DNA from 3 places in the Mucilaginibacter sediminis genome. Region 2 is predicted to be linked to each of the others. Evidence: riboswitches for the same ligand, from Rfam matches in the RefSeq annotation. Region 2 holds a riboswitch; each other region holds the start of a gene.

Region 1 (6,773 bases), 3.2 Mb from region 2:
CAGTAAACGCCATTTAATACAAAACGCTATGTTATGACGAAAACCATGATGCTGGGCTTATTATTTTTTGCATGTGCAATAGGGCTTACAAGTTGTAATTCTGAAGTACATAACGCTTCCGCAAGGCTGCCACGAAATTTAAGTGAAGCGTTACTATACCTTAAGCAAGACTGGCCAGCAAGTGACCTGGAACGTTTTAAAAAACAGCCAGAGCGTGATGCAGTAACTGATTCACATTTTGGGAAAGGTTTATGGATCAGGAACCACTGGATTAGAGGAGGACGGGACACAGCATTAGTGAAATACTTCGTCTCAATTGGAGTACATAGCGCCGATGACATGTCGTCTATAATTTTAACCTCGCTGCACAGGAGCCTTAATAAAAAGGATATTGACCTGAACGGACAAGTTGAGGAAGATAAAGCGTATTGGAAGCTTGTAATTGATTGCGCTGAAGAAGAAAGAAAAGAAGCAGTTGCATTCTATAGCAAATCAAAGGTCGGTGATTTAGTTAAGATCTATATGCCTGTCGACACCAGCTACAATAATATGAACGCTGTTCAATACCAATGCCCCAATAATGAATGGACATTTAACGCTCAAAAAGATTTATTCCTAAAAGGAAAGATCACTGAAAAATACTTCATAAATAGTCCGGAAAATGTGTTCGTCAAGGTTCAAATAATAAGTATGAGCCAAAGGGGCATCAAGATATTTTCGGAAGAGGCAAACGTTGGAAAGATATTGAATTTTGGCCTTGCCGGGTTGAGAATAAAATAGGCCATTGTTCATCCTTTTAAATAAAGCATGAACAACAACGTTTCAATCCTACAGCCCCCTAAAAAATCGCCTCCGCTATCCTCTTAGTCGGGCCTGCGTTGCTCATGGTGTAAAAATGCAGCACAGGCACACCAAAAGCCATTAACTCGCGGCATTGTTTTATCATCCATTCCACACCGATATCCCGCACATCTTTTTCTGATTTGCAGCCGTTAACCGCGTCGCATAAATCTTCGGGCATATCAATATGGAAGGTTTTTGCTAAACCGATTAACTGTTTTGAATTGGTAACAGGTTTTAAGCCCGGTATAATAGGAACATTGATTCCATTGGCCCGGCAATTATTTACAAAATCAAAATATTTATGATTGTCAAAAAACATTTGTGTAACGATGAAATTCGCGCCCATATCTACCTTTTGTTTCAGGTATTTAAAGTCGGTTTTAAGGTTTGGTGCTTCAAAATGCTTTTCGGGATAGCCGGCAATGCCGATACAGAAATCGGTTTTCAGGCTATCGTCGTTATGCTCATGCAGGTAAATGCCGTTGTTCATATTTACCACTTGCTGCAGTAAATCAGTAGCATAGTTATGGCCGTTAGGCGTTGGCACAAATGAAGCATCACCCCGGCGTGCATCGCCACGCAAAACCAATACATTCTCGATACCTAAAAATTGCAGATCGACCAAGCCATTCTCTGTCTCATCCTTGGTAAAACCACCGCACAACAAATGCGGAACGGTATCTACCTTGTACTTATTCATGATAGCCGCGCAGATGGCGATAGTGCCCGGGCGTTTGCGATAGCTCAGCTTCTCTAATAAGCCGTTATCATGTTGCTTGTAGATAAAATCCTCGCGCAACGATGTAACATCAATAAACGGTGGTTTAAACTCCATCAGCGGGTCAATAGCATCGTAAATACCTTGAATGCTCTGCCCTTTTAAAGGAGGAATAAGTTCAAAAGAAAAAAGTGTTTTGCCTTTTGCATTAGCAATATGTTCCGTTATTTTCATTGTTTGTTCTGGTACGAGTTTCTTATTATATCCGTCATTGCGAGGTACGAAGCAATCCCCGATTTGCAAATCCGCCCTGTATAGTTGGGGATTGCTTCGTACCTCGCAATGACGGTTTGTTTGTTACTATCAATAATTAATGTTTGGACCTAACCAGCGTTCAACCTCTTCTAAAGGAAGTTTTTTTCGCAAAGCATAATCCTCCACCTGGTCCTTACTTATCTTACCAAGTCCAAAATACCTGGCCTGAGGATGCGCGAAATAGAACCCACTGACCGATGCCGCCGGTGTCATCGCTAAACTCTCCGTCAGGTGCATTTTGGCGTTATCTTCTGCTTTTAGCAACTCAAACAGGGTTGTTTTTTCCGTATGGTCCGGGCAGGCAGGATAGCCTGGAGCCGGGCGGATGCCTTGATATTCCTCTTTGATTAAATCGTCGGTGCTTAGTTGTTCGCCCTTGCTGTAGCCCCAGTATTCTTTACGTACCAGTTCGTGCATTTTTTCGGCAAAGGCCTCGGCAAGGCGGTCGGCAAGGGCTTTGGCCATAATGCTGTTGTAATCGTCATGGTCGGCCTCAAATTCGGCAACCAGTTCATCGCAGCCTATGCCCGTGGTTACAGCAAAGCCGCCAAAGTAATCGGGCACGCCGCTTTCTTTTGGTGCGATAAAATCTGATAGTGCATAATACGGGTCGCCCTTAACCTTTTCGGCCTGTTGGCGCAGGGTGTGAATGCGGGTTAATAAAGTTGTGCGGCTCTCATCAGTGTACAATTCAATGTCGTCCCCAACACTATTGGCCGGCCAAAACCCGATAACGCCATTGGCGTGCAGCAATTTTTCTTTTACTATTTTGTTTAACAATACCTGTGCATCGTCAAAAAGCTTTTTGGCTTCATCACCCACAAATTTATCGGCAAATATCTTAGGATAGCTGCCGCGCAATTCCCAGGTGTGAAAAAAGGGTGTCCAGTCGATATATGGAACTAATTCTTCCAGTGGATATGATTCAAATACTTTGGTACCGGTAAACGTTGGCTTTGGTGCTACATCACCATCCAAACTGATCTGGAAGCGGGCCTGCCTTGCCTGGTCGATGGTAACAAAACGCTTGTCCGATTTTTTATTCAAATGCGCTTCGCGCGATTTGGCATACTCTTCCTTGATCCCTTGAATATAGGCATCACGGCCGTCGCGGTTCATCAGGCTGCTGCATACAGTAACACTGCGCGATGCATCCAACACGTGGATTGCGGCGCCCGAGTAATGCGGATCAACCTTAACAGCCGCGTGAATACGCGAGGTAGTAGCCCCGCCAATAATCAGCGGAATTGTAAAACCTTCGCGCTCCATTTCTTTAGCAAAATGGACCATCTCATCCAGCGACGGCGTAATCAAACCACTAAGGCCGATAATATCAACATTTTGTTTTTTAGCTTCTTCAATAATGCGCTGTGCCGGTACCATTACGCCCAGGTCAATAACCTCGAAATTATTACAGGCCAATACTACACCTACAATGTTTTTACCAATGTCGTGCACATCGCCTTTTACGGTAGCCATCAATATTTTACCGGCATTGGCACGGCTGCCGCTACTATCTTCACCGGCATCAATAACCCGTTGTTTTTCAAGTTCGATAAATGGCAGCAGGTATGCCACCGCCTTTTTCATAACGCGGGCTGATTTTACTACCTGTGGCAAAAACATTTTGCCTGCGCCAAATAAGTCGCCCACTATGTTCATTCCGTCCATCAGGGGGCCTTCTATAACCTCCAGTGGTTTGCTGTAAGTTTGGCGGGCTTCTTCCACATCGTCATCCAGGTATTCAATAATACCTTTTACCAAGGCATGCGATAGTCTTTCCTGTACAGTTCCTTTGCGCCATTCTTCATCGCGCACTACCTCTTTGCCTTTACTTTTTATGGTATCGGCATATTCAACAAGGCGTTCAGTAGCATCGTCGCGGCGGTTAAGCAGTACGTCTTCTACCAGTTCAAGCAGAGTTTTATCTATTTCCTGGTAAACTTCCAGCATGCCTGCATTCACGATACCCATATCCATACCGGCGCCAATGGCGTGGTACAAAAATGCGGAGTGCATGGCTTCACGCACTACATTATTCCCCCTGAACGAGAAGGAGATATTACTTACCCCGCCGCTCACTTTGGCATGCGGCAGGTTTTGTTTTATCCAGCGGGTGGCTTCAATAAAATCAACCGCGTAATTGTTATGTTCCTCCAAACCGGTTGCAACGGTTAGGATGTTGGGGTCGAAAATGATATCCTGCGGAGGGAAACCAACCACGTTAACCAGGATATCATATGATCTTTTACATATCTCGATACGGCGTTGTAACGAATCGGCCTGGCCGGTTTCGTCGAATGCCATTACAACTGTGGCGGCGCCATAGCTGAGGATTTTGCGGGCCTGCTCTATAAATTTTTCTTCGCCCTCTTTAAGCGAGATGGAGTTTACGATACCCTTACCCTGGATGCATTTTAAACCAGCCTCAATAACCGTCCACTTTGATGAATCGATCATGATGGGCAGTTTGGCAATATCCGGCTCGGATGCTACCAGGTTCAGGAATTTCACCATTACCGCTTCCGAATCGATCATGCCCTCGTCCATGTTGATGTCGATCACCTGGGCACCGCCTTCTACCTGTTGCAGGGCAACAGCTAAAGCAGCTTCATAATCTTCGGCCAAAATAAGTTTTGAGAACTTTGGCGAACCGGTGATATTGGTACGCTCGCCCACGTTTACAAAAATGCTATCGGGCTTTATGGTAACCGCTTCCAGGCCGCTCAGGCGCAGGTCGGGTTCAATTTGGGGGATAAGTCTTGGGGGGTATTTGGCTGCCTTTTCGGCAATGCATTTGATATGCTCGGGCGTAGTACCACAACAACCACCAACGATATTAACCAACCCGGCTTTAATAAAATCATCAACCTGGTGTGCGGTTTCATGCGCGGTTTCGTCGTACTGGCCAAACTCGTTGGGTAACCCTGCGTTAGGATATGCCGATATAAATACATCAGCCTTTTCAGAAAGTTCGGCCAAATGCGGCCTCATTTCTTTGGCACCCAAAGCGCAGTTTAAACCTACCGATAACAGGTTGGCATGGCGGATAGAATTCCAAAAGGCCTCTACCGTTTGCCCTGATAGGGTACGGCCAGAGGCATCTGTAATAGTGCCCGAGATCATGATAGGCAAATGCTTGCCCGACTCGTGGGCGTATTTATTGATAGCGAACAAGGCCGCCTTGGCGTTCAGGGTATCAAATATAGTTTCAACTAATAATAAATCCGATCCGCCATCAACCAAACCCCGTACCTGGTCATAATAAGCATTGGCCAAATCATCAAAGGTAACGGCACGGTAACCGGGGTCGTTAACATCTGGCGATAAGGACGCTGTACGGTTGGTTGGCCCGATAGCACCTGCTACAAAACGCGGCTTTGATGGATTTTTTTGGTTGTATTCGTCGGCCACTTCGCGGGCAATACGCGCGCCTTCATAACTTAATTCGTAGGCCAACTCTTCCAGCTTGTAATCGGCCAACGAAATAATTTGTGTACTAAAGGTATTGGTCTCGATAATATCGGCACCGGCATCCAGGTACTCGGCATGAATAGCTTTGATGATATCCGGGCGTGTAATATTTAAAAGGTCATTATTCCCCTGCAGGTCACTATGGTGATTCTTAAACCTTTCCCCACGAAAATCCTTTTCGGTAAGCTGGTACCGCTGTATCATGGTACCCATTGCCCCGTCAATTACAAGGATGCGTTTTTCTAATTCTTTTCTAATGTCCATTGTTGTCAGTTGGCAGTAGCCAGTTTGCAGCAGGCAGATGAAAATTACAAATTGTGGTGATTGTTCAAATCAAGAACGAAACACTGCAAAATGCAAACTCAAAACTGCCAACTATAAAAAAAGCTTACATCGAAAAGTCGGGTGTTCAATTGACTTTCGCTTATCTTTCCAGGGGCTGTTTAGCCGGCCGGGTAGAATGTAGCACCTTGTGAAGCACAGGTTGCTAAGACATCGCAGGGTCTAATCCCTCCGTCTTTCTCCATAAGCACTGCAAAGGTGCATAATAAAGCGGTAAAATGCAATAGTTTATATGGCCGGCTATGTGTACGCTAAGTAAATTTATGTGCATAAAAAAAGCTGCCTTTGCGGGGCAGCTTCTAAATAATAAATATTGGTTGCTTATTATCTTCTTCTGCCAAATAAACGCAGGATCATCAGGAAAAGGTTGATGAAATCAAGATACAAGGTTAAGCCGCCCAATAGCGCCATTTTTCCTGCAGAAGCATCGCCATATTCAAGGCCGGCACCAATGCGTTTCAGTTTTTGAACATCATAGGCCGTTAAGCCAACAAATACCGCAATGCCTATATAGCTAATAATGTATTCCAATTGGGTGCTGCCTATAAACATGTTAAGCAACGATGCTATAATTATACCTATCAGCCCCATTATCATCAGTGAGCCAAATTTTGTTAAATCGGTATTTGTAGTATAACCGGCAATTGCCATTATACCAAAAACAAGTGATGCTGTAACAAACACTCCAATTACAGAGCTGGTGGTGTAAATAATGAGAATGTAGCTTAAGCTAACGCCCATTACTGCAGAGAAAGCTACAAATAGCAAGGCCGCAACAGCATATGAAAGGCGCTGAAAGCCAAAAGAAATGATTAAAACAAATGCCAGCGGAGCAAACATTACTAATGTGCCTAAACCTGTATTACGGCCGGTTTCCGGGTCCCTAAGCATTTGATATAAGGCTTGGTTTTGAGAAAACACATAAGCGCAAATGGCAGATATGCCCAAAGCCACAAACATCCATAAAAATACATTGGCTATAAATTTACGCGATGCGTCTTGTTCTGTTATTTGGATTACATTTTTGTATTCGAATCCAGGATCTTTAATTTCCATTTTTTTATTAATAAATTAATACACG
Region 2 (6,773 bases):
TAAATTTTTTGTCTTGATGATATCATATAACCCCTGTCCAACTACGCCAAATCCAAATAATCCTATACTTAACTTTTTACTCATTACGCTGTACGTTGCAATTCTATAATTTTTCCTTTTACATCAGTTTTAAAAAACGATGTGATAATATTTGTTAATGCTTCTGTTTCAATTAAAAAGCCATCGTGGCCATAAAACGAATCCAGTTCGGCAAAGGCCGATTTGGGAATATGCCTGAACAGGTATTCCTGCTCTTCGATGGGAAATAACACGTCCGACTTGATGCCAATAACCAGGGTACGGGCTTTGATAAGGCTTAGTGCTTTCTCAACACCATTTCGGTTACGGCCCACGTTGTGCGAATCCATCACCTTAGTTAAATACCAATAGCTATAGGCATTAAACCGGTTCACCAGCTTTTGGCCCTGGTAATCCTGGTAGGTTGATGCCTTAAAATTATCGGTTTTGCTATCAACCTCCTCCTGTTGTGTTATACCATAAGTTTTATAAGTACGGTAGGAGAGCAGCGCTATGCTCCTGGCAGCCTTCAAGCCGTTTTGCCCACCTTCGATAGTGTTATTGTTGAAGGTCGTGTCGGCACTTAAAGCCAAACGCTGCGACTCATTAAACGCGATGCCCCATGGCGAATGACGCGCGTTGGTGGCTATCAAAATAAGGTTTTTGATACGGTTTGGTTCAATAATACCCCACTCAATGGCCTGCTGGCCGCCCAATGAGCCACCAATGAGGATATGAATATTGCCGATGCCCAAATGGCTGGCTAATAACTGGTGTGCTTTTACTATATCTCTGATAGTAAACTGCGGGAATGTTAAAAAATACGGCAAACCAGTTGCCGGATTCGTGCTTAAAGGGTTGGTTGTACCGTATGGCGAACCCAAAATATTGGCACAAACTATAAAATGTTCTTCCGGGTTGAATTTATTTCCAGTGCCCACAAAACCTTTCCACCAATCAAAAACATCGGCATTAGCTGTCAGGGCGTGGCATACCCATACCACATTGTCCCGCTCCTTGTTTAAGCGGCCATACGTATGAAAGCCTATCTCCAGTTGCTGTAGTTGTTCGCCCGATTCCAGCTCAAAAGTTTGTGTGTACTTAAATATTTCTGTATTCATTCTTCTATCATGGTTGATAGTGGTGAGTGGGCAGTAGTGAGTGGTGAATTTTTTATTCACTCACCATTCACCACTCACTACTCACCACTACGCTAATTCGGCTTGCGCCTCTTTTATTTTGGCAAATGCCTGTTCAAAATCTGCTTTTATATCGTCAATATGCTCAATACCAACCGCTACCCTTAACGATGTTGGAGTAACGCCTGCCGAAAGCTGTTCTTCATCTGATAGCTGCTGATGTGTTGTTGCCGATGGCTGAATGATCAATGTTTTAGCATCGCCCACATTGGCCAGGTGGCTTACCAGCTTCAGGTTATCAATTAATTTACCCGCTGCTTCTTTATCGCCATCAATCTCGAAAGACAACACCGCTCCGAAACCATTTTTCAGGTATTTTTTTGCTAATTCGTGGTACGGGGATGATGCTAATCCCGGATAGTTTACTGATGCTACCTGCGGATGCTGATCAAGCCATTTGGCCAGTTCCAATGTATTATCCACATGGCGTTGCACCCGCAATGATAGTGTTTCCAATCCCTGGATGTTGAGCCATGAGTTAAACGGCGATTGCGAAGGGCCAAAATCGCGCAAGCCTTCTACACGTGCACGAATAATAAACTGAATGTTGCCAAACGGACCGCCAATGCCAAACACATCTGCAAAAACCAACCCGTGGTAACCTTCGGATGGCTCGGTAAACTGCGGAAACTTTCCGTTGCCCCAGTTATAAGTGCCGCCATCAATAATAACACCGCCAATGCTGGTACCATGGCCGCCAATCCATTTGGTGGTTGATTGTACTACTACGCTTGCGCCATGCTCCAACGGACGGAATAAATAGCCGCCTGCTCCAAAAGTATTATCTACAATAAGCGGCAAGTCGTATTTTTTTGCCAGCGCGCCAACTTTATCAAAATCGGCAATTGTAAAACCAGGGTTACCTATAGTTTCCAGGTAAATGGCTTTGGTTTTATCATCTATTAAAGCTTCAAGGCTTTCGGCGGTATCGTCTTTGGCAAAACGCACATCAATGCCCAAACGTTTAAAGGCTACTTTAAACTGGTTGTAAGTGCCGCCATATAAGAATGGCGAGCTCACAAAATTATCGCCAACCTGTAATATATTATTTAACGCTATAAACTGGGAAGCCTGGCCCGATGCAGTGGCCAAAGCCGCAACACCACCTTCTAAAGCGGCAATGCGTTTTTCAAACACATCCGTAGTGGGGTTCATTAAGCGGGTATAAATATTGCCAAACTCTTTTAGTGCAAACAGGTTGGCACCATGCTCGGCACTTTTAAATACGTACGAAGTAGTTTGGTAAAGCGGTACCGCGCGTGAGCCTGTAGTAGGATCAACTTCCTGGCCGGCGTGTAATTGTAAGGTTTCGAATTTTAAGGCTGACATAGTTGTAGATTTTGAAAGGTTATAATTAAATTTTGTTGTTTAGATGGATTTTAGCAAGCTGATAAAATGTTTACCAGTTTTACAACACGTATGTTTTCAGGGATTGAAAAAAGGGACGTATTAAACATCAACAGCAGCAACACATACAAATATTGCCGATAGAAGGGCTAATATGTTGCATGTTACCGTTTTGGGTATTAAAAATGTTGCTTTTAGTAATTGTATTAAAACTTTTCATGGCTATAAATTTATATCCCCCGGTGTTATTTGCCGGGACAGGAATTGGCACCTTCTCCAAAATTGAAGGGTTGCCAGCGGGTCAGTGAGCCTGATCTCTCGCCGCTTCTTTATAAATCAATACCCGAACTATGCGGAGAATTGATTGACTATGGTATTGCTACCAAATAATGCTTCAAAGATAAGCGGATATTTATTTAAATACCAAATTTTATTTTTATTAAAAGGTGAAAGGGTAGATGTTACTTACCCTTTCGCCTGCTTAAACAACCTGTATATGCAAATGTTTTTTTAAACGGGAGTTTGTCGAATTAAGGAATTATTTAAATTTTCAAAATTCTGGAAATTCAAATAATTCGACAAATTCCGGTTTAGACAGAGGTTCATTCTGTTAATTCTGATTTCAGACAGTTGGGTTTGCTGAATAATCTTTCCAAAGTTCATCCAGCGTTTTGCCGGTTTGCTGTTTCCAGGTATCGTCGGTAAAAGTATGGTCGCGCATTTTGCCATCGAAAGTTTTCACAATTCCAGGCTTGCTTTTTTCCAGCCACGCCAGGAAACGCGCGGTAACGCGGTAACTGTTATCATAATTTTGAGTGGTCTTGTATGCCGGTAACGACCAGTTTGCTGCCGGATTATTAACGCCAAATTTAAACCGGGCATAATCGGCAATACCTTCTGTTAACCAGCCCGGGCCGGTGCTTTGGCCATAATCCTGTACAATGTGCATTACTTCGTGAGTTACTACATCAATGTCTTCCGGGCGTTGGTGCATCCAGCGCGAACTTATGGTAACAATGCCGTTTGCAGTTTCGGCAACGCCTTTGTAGCTGGTATCTATAATCATGGTAACTGCTTTCAGTGTTTTTTTGTTGTAGGCATTTGCCAGCTCAGGATATACTTTATAAAACGTGTTTATCAGTTTGGTTTTCAATGCGGTATCAAGCGTATTATCATAGTTGATAAAGGTAAGCTTGTAACCGTTTTTGTTGTAGTTACTGGTTTGCTGGGCATAGGAAGTGCCTGCCATCAGCATTAAAAACAGGATAGATAAGATTGATGTTTTTTTCATTGTTTTGGATAAATAGATTGAATTTCAAAACTACAATTTTAATTTAAACCCGAATATTAATACCATTCGTTTATCAGTATCGTTACATAAAAAGTTATTAATTTTGCCCGCATAACATTCATGGGAATTATCCCGACATCTATGACCGATAGCAACAATTTATACCAGTTGGCAGTTACATTATTGCAGCAGCTGATATCTATACCATCATTCAGTAAAGAAGAAGACCGCACCGCAGATCTGATTAACGAGTTTTTACAACAACACGGTGTAACCACCCATCGCAAGCTTAACAATATCTGGGCCTGGAACAGGCATTTTGATCCGGCAAAGCCAACAATACTGCTCAACTCACATCACGATACCGTGAAACCTAACTCTGGTTACACACGCGACCCATATGATGCCAGGATTGAAGATGGTAAGCTATTTGGCCTGGGCAGCAATGATGCCGGCGGGTGCCTGGTATCGTTGATAGTGGTATTTCTTTATTTTCATGACAGGGAAAACCTGAAATATAATTTTTGCCTGGCGACCACTGCCGAAGAGGAGATCTCTGGCGTAAACGGACTTGAATTGATTATCCCCGAACTGGGTAAGCTTGATTTCGGAATAGTAGGCGAGCCTACACTAATGCAGCTGGCCATTGCCGAACGTGGTTTAATGGTGCTGGATTGTACCGCTCATGGCCGAGCCGGCCATGCAGCCCGCGAAGAAGGTGATAACGCTATCTATAAAGCGCTAACAGATATTGAGTGGTTCCGCAGCTTTAAGTTCCCTAAAGAATCGGAAGTTTTTGGGCCGATCAAAATGTCGGTTACTATTATCAACGCAGGTTCGCAGCATAATGTGGTGCCGGCAAGTTGTGTGTTTACTGTTGATGTTCGGGTTACCGATGCCTACCGAAATGAGGAGGTTCTGGAAATCATCCGCCAGCATGTAAGCTGCGATGTAAAGCCAAGATCTATCCGCTTAAAACCATCATCAATTCCCAAAGAGCATGCTATTGTGCAGGCAGGTTTAGCTTTGGGCCGTACAACTTATGGCTCTCCAACTACTTCAGATCAGTCGTTGCTGGATATCCCATCCGTCAAAGTTGGCCCTGGCGATTCGGCAAGGTCACACACCGCTGATGAGTTTGTATATATAGATGAGATAAAGGAGGGGATTGAATTGTATATCAAAATGTTAAAGAGCATTAATTAACCCCTAAGCCCCTTAACCCCCTGAAGGGGGAACTTTTTGAATTACTAATTTGAATTTTCAACTATGGTTCCCCCTTTAGGGGGTTAGGGGGCTTAATCGGTTAGGGAGCTTCCGGCCAACGCAATAGCGACACCCAAAAGCACAGCCCCCATTTTTCGTAAATTGAATTTATGATCGGCACTTGATTCAAATAAAATTGTGGTGGATATGTGCAGGAATATACCAATAACCATACCCATTATCCGGTTAAAGTAATGCTGCAGGTTACCAATGTTGCCGGTGCTTAATGTATTGCTAAAAAAGTATCCGGCCGGCGCCATTACGGCAAATAACAAAATGAAAAACACGGTTTTATTACGGCCTTGCTTGTTGGTAAGCAGCACGGTGCCTAAAGCAAATGCGGCCGGTATATGGTGCAATGCTATGCCATAAACCAACTGATCCTGGTTACCTTGCGCCAATGGCATGCCCTCTAAAAAAGCGTGCAGGCAAAGGCTTACCATAATACCTACCGGAAAAACCACCAGGTCGTGCTGGTGTTTGTGCATGTGGCCATGCTCAATGCCGTCAGAAAATAGCTCTAAAACAATCTGGAAAAGAAACCCGATCAGGATAAATACGCCCACATAATTATCATTGCCGTGGTAAGCATCAGGTATTAAATGCAAAACGGTTATGCCAAACAGGTATGCCCCGCTGAAAGACAACACAAGCTTGAGCATTTTATGATTATCGCCCCTGAATAAAAAAACAGATAAACCACCAAATGAGGCGCTTAAAAACAATAGTAAAACTTTCCAGATCTCCATTAAAAGGCAGGTTGTATTCTTTTAAAAATAAAGGCAAACAGCATCCCTACAAGCGAGCCATAAATAGCCCCGCAAATTACATCAACAGGAAAATGCACTCCCACATACACCTGGGCAAATGACACCAGCGCGGCCCAAAAAATTGCAGCAAACCATACCCAGCGCCATTTTTTGCCAAAAACAAGGCATAAAAATATAGCCATGGCAAAATGATCTGTTGCATGGGTTGACGGGAAGCTGTAACCCGTACCGCATGGAATGCGGTTAATATCGGTTAAACCAACTACCGGATCGCGGCAGGGGCGAAGCCTTTGTACCTGGTGCTTGATGAGCGTAGCGCTCGTAAAATCGGCAAAGCCAGCAGTTGTTGCTAACAGGACGATGATTATAGCGCCCACTTTTTTATATCGCCATAAAGAAAAAACAATAATGAAAATATACAGCGGAATCCAGAATTTAGGATTACGAAACCAGGGCATAACCAGATCAAAGAACGGATTAGTCAGGTCGTGGTTGATGAAATAAAATAAATGCCGGTCGAGTTGTAAGATGTAATCAGGCATTGATGAATTTTATAGTAAAGCCCCAAAGTTATCAAATACTTTAAACAAGTTTTATAGCAGGCGGCTAATTACAGATAAAAGACTCATGTTTTACCAGCTATATACAGATAAAAGCTAAACGGCGTTACCTATGGTAAAAGAAGCAAATAGTTATAAAATAGTTTTTTGAAGTTGTTTGAGGCCTTTTTTACTGAGCAAACGTTTGCAGAAAAATATAAATTGTACAAGCCTGTCGTTTAAATATTTTACTTTTGTCCAACAAAAACAAATACAATTTTGACACTTATAAAATCAATTTCGGGGATACGCGGTACCATTGGTGGTGCCGCCGGCGATGGTT
Region 3 (6,773 bases), 2.7 Mb from region 2:
GAATCAAGCGCGGTGCTTACATGTTTTGACGTATCCGGCACATGGGGAGGCATAGCTAATGCATAAGTATCAGATAGTAATACCTTTTCGGGCCTAAGCCAAATAACAGAAAGCTGCACCAGCAGGAACGCTAATGCGGCAATGCCGCTTATTTTATAAGCGGCCAGCCACCTGGCTTTGTATTTTGATGGCTGGTTTGCACCAATACCAATTTTTTCGGGAAGGCTTTCAACAGGTATATTAAAAGCCGCCGCTATTTCCGCCTCTTCCAGGTATTCGCCCAGGTACCAATCGGTAACATACTTTTTGATGTTTTCCTCGCTGGTGAGCATATAAGGCGGATCTATGAACTCTTTAGCTCTTAATTTTTCGGCGGATATATCCCAGTCGAACTCACCTATCATGGCCGTTATAACCGGGCTGTAAGCGTTATATTTAAGATAGGTATTGCCTTCATATTCGGCCTCGTTGCCATAAATACAATTTACACTTGCCAAATCGGGGTAAAAATTGGCGCCGGCTATCAGGCTCCAGTGGCCATCATACTCCGATAGAAAGGCATAGCCTTTGGCATAATTGTATAGCATGTATTCGCGCCACTCATACCGGGTTGCCCCCTCCTTCTTTTCCAGGTAGGCAATCAGCTTGTACTCCACACCTTTTAATGTACCTGTAGTGCCTAACGGCATAACAGGCTTAAATTTTAAAACGTGAATTTTCTGCTCAACATAAGGCCTGCCCGCATCATTAAAAAGCAGGTAAGACCGGCATTGCGGGCAAACTACAGCCTCACAGCCTATCTGATCATACAAAGTAATACTGTGCTGGCAACCGGGGCAGGTTATTTCGCTCGAAAAAGGGAACGCTTTGGGGTTTAGTGTAGCTGCCATATTACCTTTTTACTTCGTTTTTCTGTATTTCCACGCCTTCAAAAAAAGCGATAACACCCTGGTAAATAGCGCGTGCCTTATCGTCGTTCTGTTTTTGATAGTTGGATAAAAACACATCAAAAGTGGCCATACCATACTCTGGCCAGGTATGGATAGACATATGCGATTCGGTTAAGCAGACCACAGCCGTAAAGCCGCCGCCATCAAAATCGTGGTAAACTTCGCCAACTTTGGTTAGCTGATAGGTATCGATGAGCTGATTAAACAACTGCCTGCAGGCCGCACTTGATTGTAACAGGTTAGGTTTATCGGTACTGAATTCAGATAATAAATGTAATCCGGGTTTATAAGGCATCAAGGTTATTCATTTTCGGGAATAAATATATAAAAATTATTTGATGGGAATATGGGCGAGGCGAAAAACAAGTATGGCGGAGCCTCGCCGGGGTGAGTCGTGACTAGCGTTCAAAACCGGCGTTCCCCCCTTCCCATTTCATGACAATTAAATTATATAATGTCTATGTATTTAGTAGATATATATTATACATTTGCATCATCAAACAGTTCTTTAATTTAATTATCAAGAAAGACGGAGGGAAAGGCCCTATGATGTCTTAGCAACCTGTAAGCCCAATTGTTATAAAGGTGCTAATTCCTGTCCGCTATTAATTCGCGGAAAAGATAATGTATGTTACGTTACCGGCAGCTTTATAGCTGCACTCATCATATCGTTATCGTCCAAATTTCTTGTTTAATTAAGTTTCAGCGCTTTTAATCCTGCATTAAATGCAGTTAAAAATTTACGTTATGAAAATTAAACAGCTACTCATCACCTGCTCATTATTAATAAGCGGCTATTTGGCCGGGGCGCAAACCGTAACGCCGGCTCCCCTACCCGTATCAACTGATCGCGGTTATATCGTTAAAACCGGCGATCAGGCTCCCGACGATTTTAAACTGGTGCTTGCCGATGGCACCCAAACTTCATTAAAACAGCTTCGGGGTAAGGTAGTTATCCTACAATTTACCGCCAGCTGGTGTAGCGTATGCCGCCAGGAAATGCCCCACCTTGAAAAAGATGTATGGCAGGCCTATAAAAACAAAGGCCTGGTACTTATCGGGGTCGACAGGGATGAGCCGCTTGAAAAAGTGCAGCATTTTCAGCAGGAAATGAATATCAGCTACCCGCTGGCGCTTGATCCTGGTGCTGATATTTTTGGTCGATTTGCCAACAAAAAAAGTGGTGTAACCCGCAACGTGGTTATTGATAAAGACGGCAAAATTGTATACCTCACCCGCCTTTATGATACCCAGGAGTTTGCATCGATGCTAAAAGTAGTTGATGCATTGGTGAACAATAAAACTGCATCTGTAAACTAAAGCTTAAAGCAGAATGCTAAAAGCTAAATTGATTTAGGTTCATCAAATCTGTTTGTGATGTTAATTACCCGGCAATCGATGTTCAGGACACTCTTAATATTAAATTGCCCAAACTACTATCTATATATCAAATTGTTATGAAAACAACAAGAACACCTTTTCCAAGCGTATTCCCTGCCAGTAAATTCGTACCGTTCTTCTCCGCTTCTGTTTACCTGTATATGCAGGGTATGCGTTGTTGCTGTTAAATAACAGCAACGGTTATTAGCCCTGGGTCCCCTGCTGCAGCTGGCCGCCTCTGCTTATAACCAATACAATCAACAATCATTTACCGGTACTATAAATTCAACAGCGGGCATTGCTATGCCCAAAATATTGTTGGCTGGCTTTGCTGTACTGGCAATAAAAACTATTAATCATTAACTATCATGTTAAAAAACTACAAATTTTTACTGGCAATCCTGTTGCCTTTTTTTCTCATCCAAACAGTTGCAGCGCAATCTGTTAAAATAAGCGGTACGGTAACCGCTAAATCCGATGGCTTGCCCCTACCCGGTGTAAGTGTAGCTGTTAAAGGCACCACCAATGGTGCACAAACCGACACCAACGGCAAATTCAGCCTGAACGCCAATATTAACGATGTGCTTAAAGTGTCCTATCTCGGTTTTGCAACGCAGGAAATTACGGTTAAACAAGCCGAAACCAACCTGCAAATTGTGCTGCAGGATGCCCCCAACTCGCTTAACGAGGTGGTGATAACAGCGCTCAATATCTCAAAAGATAAAAAGACCTTGGGCTATTCGGTTCAGGGTTTAAAATCAAAAGATATCTCGGAGGCTAAGGAAACCAACCTGGTGAATGCGCTGGCAGGTAAAATTGCCGGTGTACAGGTTACCAACAGCCAGGGGGATATGGGTTCGTCGCGCATCATTATCCGTGGCGAAACCTCGATAGGAAACAACAATCAACCTTTATTTGTGGTTGATGGCGTCATTGTAGATAACAGCCAGTTTTTAGGCACCAATGGTTCAAGGGATTTTGCCAACGCCATAGCCGATCTTAACTCCGAGGATATCGAATCGGTAAGTGTGCTTAAGGGGCCAAACGCGGCGGCACTTTACGGCTACCGGGCCGCGGCGGGTGTTATCCTCATTAAAACCAAAACAGGTAAAGGCACAAAAGGGCTTGGCGTTACCATCAACTCCAACACCAGCTTCTCTACCGTAAACATTCTGCCCGATTACCAGAACGAATACGGACAGGGATCAAACGGCAAGTTTAGCTATGTAGACGGCAAAGGCGGCGGCGTTAACGATGGCGTTGACGAAAGCTGGGGCCCCGCTTTGGATGGATCGCTTATTCCGCAGTTTTACTCCAACGGCCAGGCTGTTCCGTTTGTAGCCCATCCGGATAATGTAAAAAACTTTTTTAATACGGGCGTTACCTTAAATAACGGCGTAGCACTGGCAGGCAGCAGCGATAAGGCCGACTACCGCCTGTCGTACAATAACCTGCACCAAACGGGTATTGTTCCTAACACCTCGCAGGGCCGTAACTCGTTTTTATTAAACTCCACCTTCAAGCTTAGCCCTAAATTAACGGTTACTACCATTGCCAATTATATTAAAGACGACGCCGATAACCTGCCCGGCGCCGGTGGCAGGCGTGCAACCAGCACCATGTTACAGTTTACATGGTTTGGCCGCCAGGTTGATATCAGCCAGCTTAAAAATTATAAAGATGCAAACGGGAACACCTTTAACTGGAACAACAGCTACTATAGTAACCCTTACTGGCTGGCTTATGAAAACACGGTAGGGCAACACAAAAACCGCATTATAGGAAGTGTGGAGCTGAATTATAAGATCATTGAAGGCTTATCGGCCAATTTCCGCACCGGGACTGATTATTATAACGACAGGCGCAAAATTAAAGTAGCTTACGGAACCAACGGCACCCCATTCGGGTCATACGAAGAAGACGCTTACACGGTAAACGAAACCAATACCGAAGCCAGGCTGCAATACACTAAAAAGCTGAATAACGATTTCTCGTTAGATGTTTTGGGCGGTGGCAACATCAGCACCATATTAAATGAGCAAAACGACCAGGTGGCACCTAAACTGGCGGTAGCGGGCTTGTACACATTAAGTAACTCGCGCGATCCGCTGGTATCATCCAATTACTATGGCAAGCTTAAAACTTACAGCTACTTTGCATCGGCACAAATAGGTTTTAAAAACTACGCCTTTATTAACCTTACCGGCCGTAACGATTGGTCGTCGACCCTGCCTGCGGCCAACCTATCCTACTTTTACCCTTCGGTTAACGGCAGTTTGATACTATCAGAGGCGCTTGATATTAAAAGCGACATTTTAACCTACGCCAAATTACGCGGGGGATGGTCGAAAGTGGGTAAGGCAACAACCCCTTACCAACTCATCAATTACTACAATTTCACCGCTCCTTTTGGTTCAAACCCGCAGCAAAGCCTGGGCACTGTTGATTTAAACAGCAAGCTGAAACCGGAAACCACCACATCGGCCGAGGCCGGTTTTGAGCTGGGCTTTTTCCAGGACAGGGTTCACCTGGACGTAAGCGCCTACAATACCAATAGTATAAACCAGATTGTTACCGTTGATGTAAGCCCATCAACCGGATACAGCCAAAAACTGATCAATGGCGGCAGCATCAACAATAAGGGCATCGAGGTACAATTGGGATTAACGCCCGTCAAATCAAAAGAATTTACGTGGAATATTACCACCAACTACTCACTTAACCGCAGTAAAGTAGTTAAGCTGGATGATGAAGGCCGCCTGCAAAGCATCATTTTAGGAAGCGACCGTACCGTACAGGTATTGGCAGCCCTTGGCCAGCCTTATGGCACCCTATATGGCAACGCCTACACCCGCGATGCATCCGGGCAAATTGTAATAGGCGCCAATGGTACCCCGGTTATCAATCCAACCAAACAATACCTGGGCAAATTTACACCTAACTGGCTGGGCAGCATCAATAACAGCTTTACCTACAAACGCATAAACCTTGGTTTCCTTGTTGATGCCAGGTTTGGCGGGTCTATCTATTCAAACACCAACCGCACAGGTACCTATACCGGCGTGTTGGCCTCAACCCTGCCGGGGCGCGGGGCGGCAAATGGCGGTATCAGCTATTATTATCCGGGCAATAATGCATCAGCAGGTGCGGTACAGGTAAGCGGCAGCGCGCCCGCAGGTGTAACCGTGTACAACGATGGTATGATATTTAAAGGCGTAAAAGCCGATGGTACTGCCAATACTACCATACTACCTGCCCAATCATATTACAAAGGGTTTACCAATGTTGATGAAGCTTTTGTTTACGATGCATCGTACATTAAACTGCGCGAGGTTAAACTGGGTTACACTTTCCCTTCAAACTGGGTAAAAAGCGTTGGCCTGCAATCGGCAACCTTATCTGTGGTTGGCCGCAACTTGTGGATAATCCACAAAAACGCGCCAAACATCGATCCTGAAACTGCCTTTAACAACGGCAATGGCCAGGGCCTGGAAGACCTTACCCTGCCAACCGTACGCAACATAGGCTTTAACATCAACCTTAAATTTTAATAACCATGAAACTTAAATATATAACCCTCATATTATCAGGCGCGCTGTTGTTATCGGCAGCATCGTGCAAAAAAGACTTGGTAAAAATCAACCAGAACCCTAACAACTCGCAAACGGCACAGCCCGATTACCTGCTCACGGCAGCAAGCAAGGTTACTGCCGATACCTATTGGGGCACAGCCAATAACATGGACGCCAGCCTGCTGTTTGTACAATACTGGGCCAAAATTCAATATACCGATCCCGACAGGTATATATACAGCAACAGCGCTTTCCAGGAGCTGTGGACGGTAGGTTATTCAAAAAGTATAGTTAACCTTAACCAGATCATTAAACTGGGCGACGCGCAGGGAAATACCAACTACAAAGGTGTAGCGCTGGTATTGCGTTCATGGGTATTTACTTTGCTTACCGAGGCATACGGCAATATCCCTTACAAGCAGGCAGCCAATATCGATCAGTACCTCACCCCGGCTTATGACACCCAAAAGGATGTTTATTTTGCCCTGCTTGATGATTTAAAAGCCGCCCAAGCCGCGCTTGACCCCTCAGGAAAAGCCATTGCCGGCGATGTTATCTATGGCAACAATATTGCCTTGTGGAAAAAGTTTGCCAACTCGTTGCGCCTGCGCATTGCGTTAAGGATTGCAGATAGGGAGCCCGCGAAAGCCAAACAGGTTTTGGCCGATATACAAACCGAGGGCGGCAGCTTTATAAGCGCCAATACCGAAACCGCGCAGTTTACCTATGTAGATTCGCCGAACCAAAACCCCATCAGCAATTTATTTGATACCCGCGACGATTACCGCATCAGCAAAACTATTGTCGATAAGTTGTTTGCGCTGAATGATCCGCGCTTGCCGGTGTACGCCAGCAAAACCAAGGATGCCAC

The links. Region 2 has a riboswitch for S-adenosylmethionine ahead of ACFGVS_RS04370 (O-acetylhomoserine aminocarboxypropyltransferase/cysteine synthase family protein). Riboswitches for the same ligand answer to the same signal wherever they lie in the genome.
Region 1: another riboswitch for S-adenosylmethionine. It lies ahead of metH (methionine synthase); the one in region 2 lies ahead of ACFGVS_RS04370 (O-acetylhomoserine aminocarboxypropyltransferase/cysteine synthase family protein).
Region 3: another riboswitch for S-adenosylmethionine. It lies ahead of ACFGVS_RS15380 (peroxiredoxin family protein); the one in region 2 lies ahead of ACFGVS_RS04370 (O-acetylhomoserine aminocarboxypropyltransferase/cysteine synthase family protein).

Annotation. Positions count from the first base shown of each region.
Region 1 covers NZ_CP170602.1:4,340,759-4,347,531, reverse strand. Annotated here, with positions in the region: gene ACFGVS_RS17735 (DUF6794 domain-containing protein) at 34-780, shown strand; gene metF (methylenetetrahydrofolate reductase [NAD(P)H]) at 839-1,795, opposite strand; gene metH (methionine synthase) at 1,925-5,614, opposite strand; SAM riboswitch class I at 5,772-5,882, opposite strand; gene ACFGVS_RS17720 (Bax inhibitor-1/YccA family protein) at 6,017-6,748, opposite strand.
Region 2 covers NZ_CP170602.1:1,110,434-1,117,206, reverse strand. Annotated here, with positions in the region: gene ACFGVS_RS04380 (homoserine dehydrogenase) at 1-84, opposite strand, end outside; gene ACFGVS_RS04375 (homoserine O-acetyltransferase family protein) at 84-1,139, opposite strand; gene ACFGVS_RS04370 (O-acetylhomoserine aminocarboxypropyltransferase/cysteine synthase family protein) at 1,227-2,546, opposite strand; SAM riboswitch class I at 2,792-2,902, opposite strand; gene ACFGVS_RS04365 (basic secretory protein-like protein) at 3,187-3,855, opposite strand; gene ACFGVS_RS04360 (M20 family metallo-hydrolase) at 3,976-5,061, shown strand; gene ACFGVS_RS04355 (ZIP family metal transporter) at 5,154-5,870, opposite strand; gene ACFGVS_RS04350 (phosphatase PAP2 family protein) at 5,870-6,433, opposite strand; gene glmM (phosphoglucosamine mutase) at 6,710-6,773, shown strand, end outside.
Region 3 covers NZ_CP170602.1:3,770,243-3,777,015, forward strand. Annotated here, with positions in the region: gene ACFGVS_RS15370 (DUF4178 domain-containing protein) at 1-890, opposite strand, end outside; gene ACFGVS_RS15375 (S-adenosylmethionine decarboxylase family protein) at 892-1,245, opposite strand; SAM riboswitch class I at 1,465-1,578, shown strand; gene ACFGVS_RS15380 (peroxiredoxin family protein) at 1,698-2,270, shown strand; gene ACFGVS_RS15385 (SusC/RagA family TonB-linked outer membrane protein) at 2,699-5,881, shown strand; gene ACFGVS_RS15390 (SusD/RagB family nutrient-binding outer membrane lipoprotein) at 5,887-6,773, shown strand, end outside.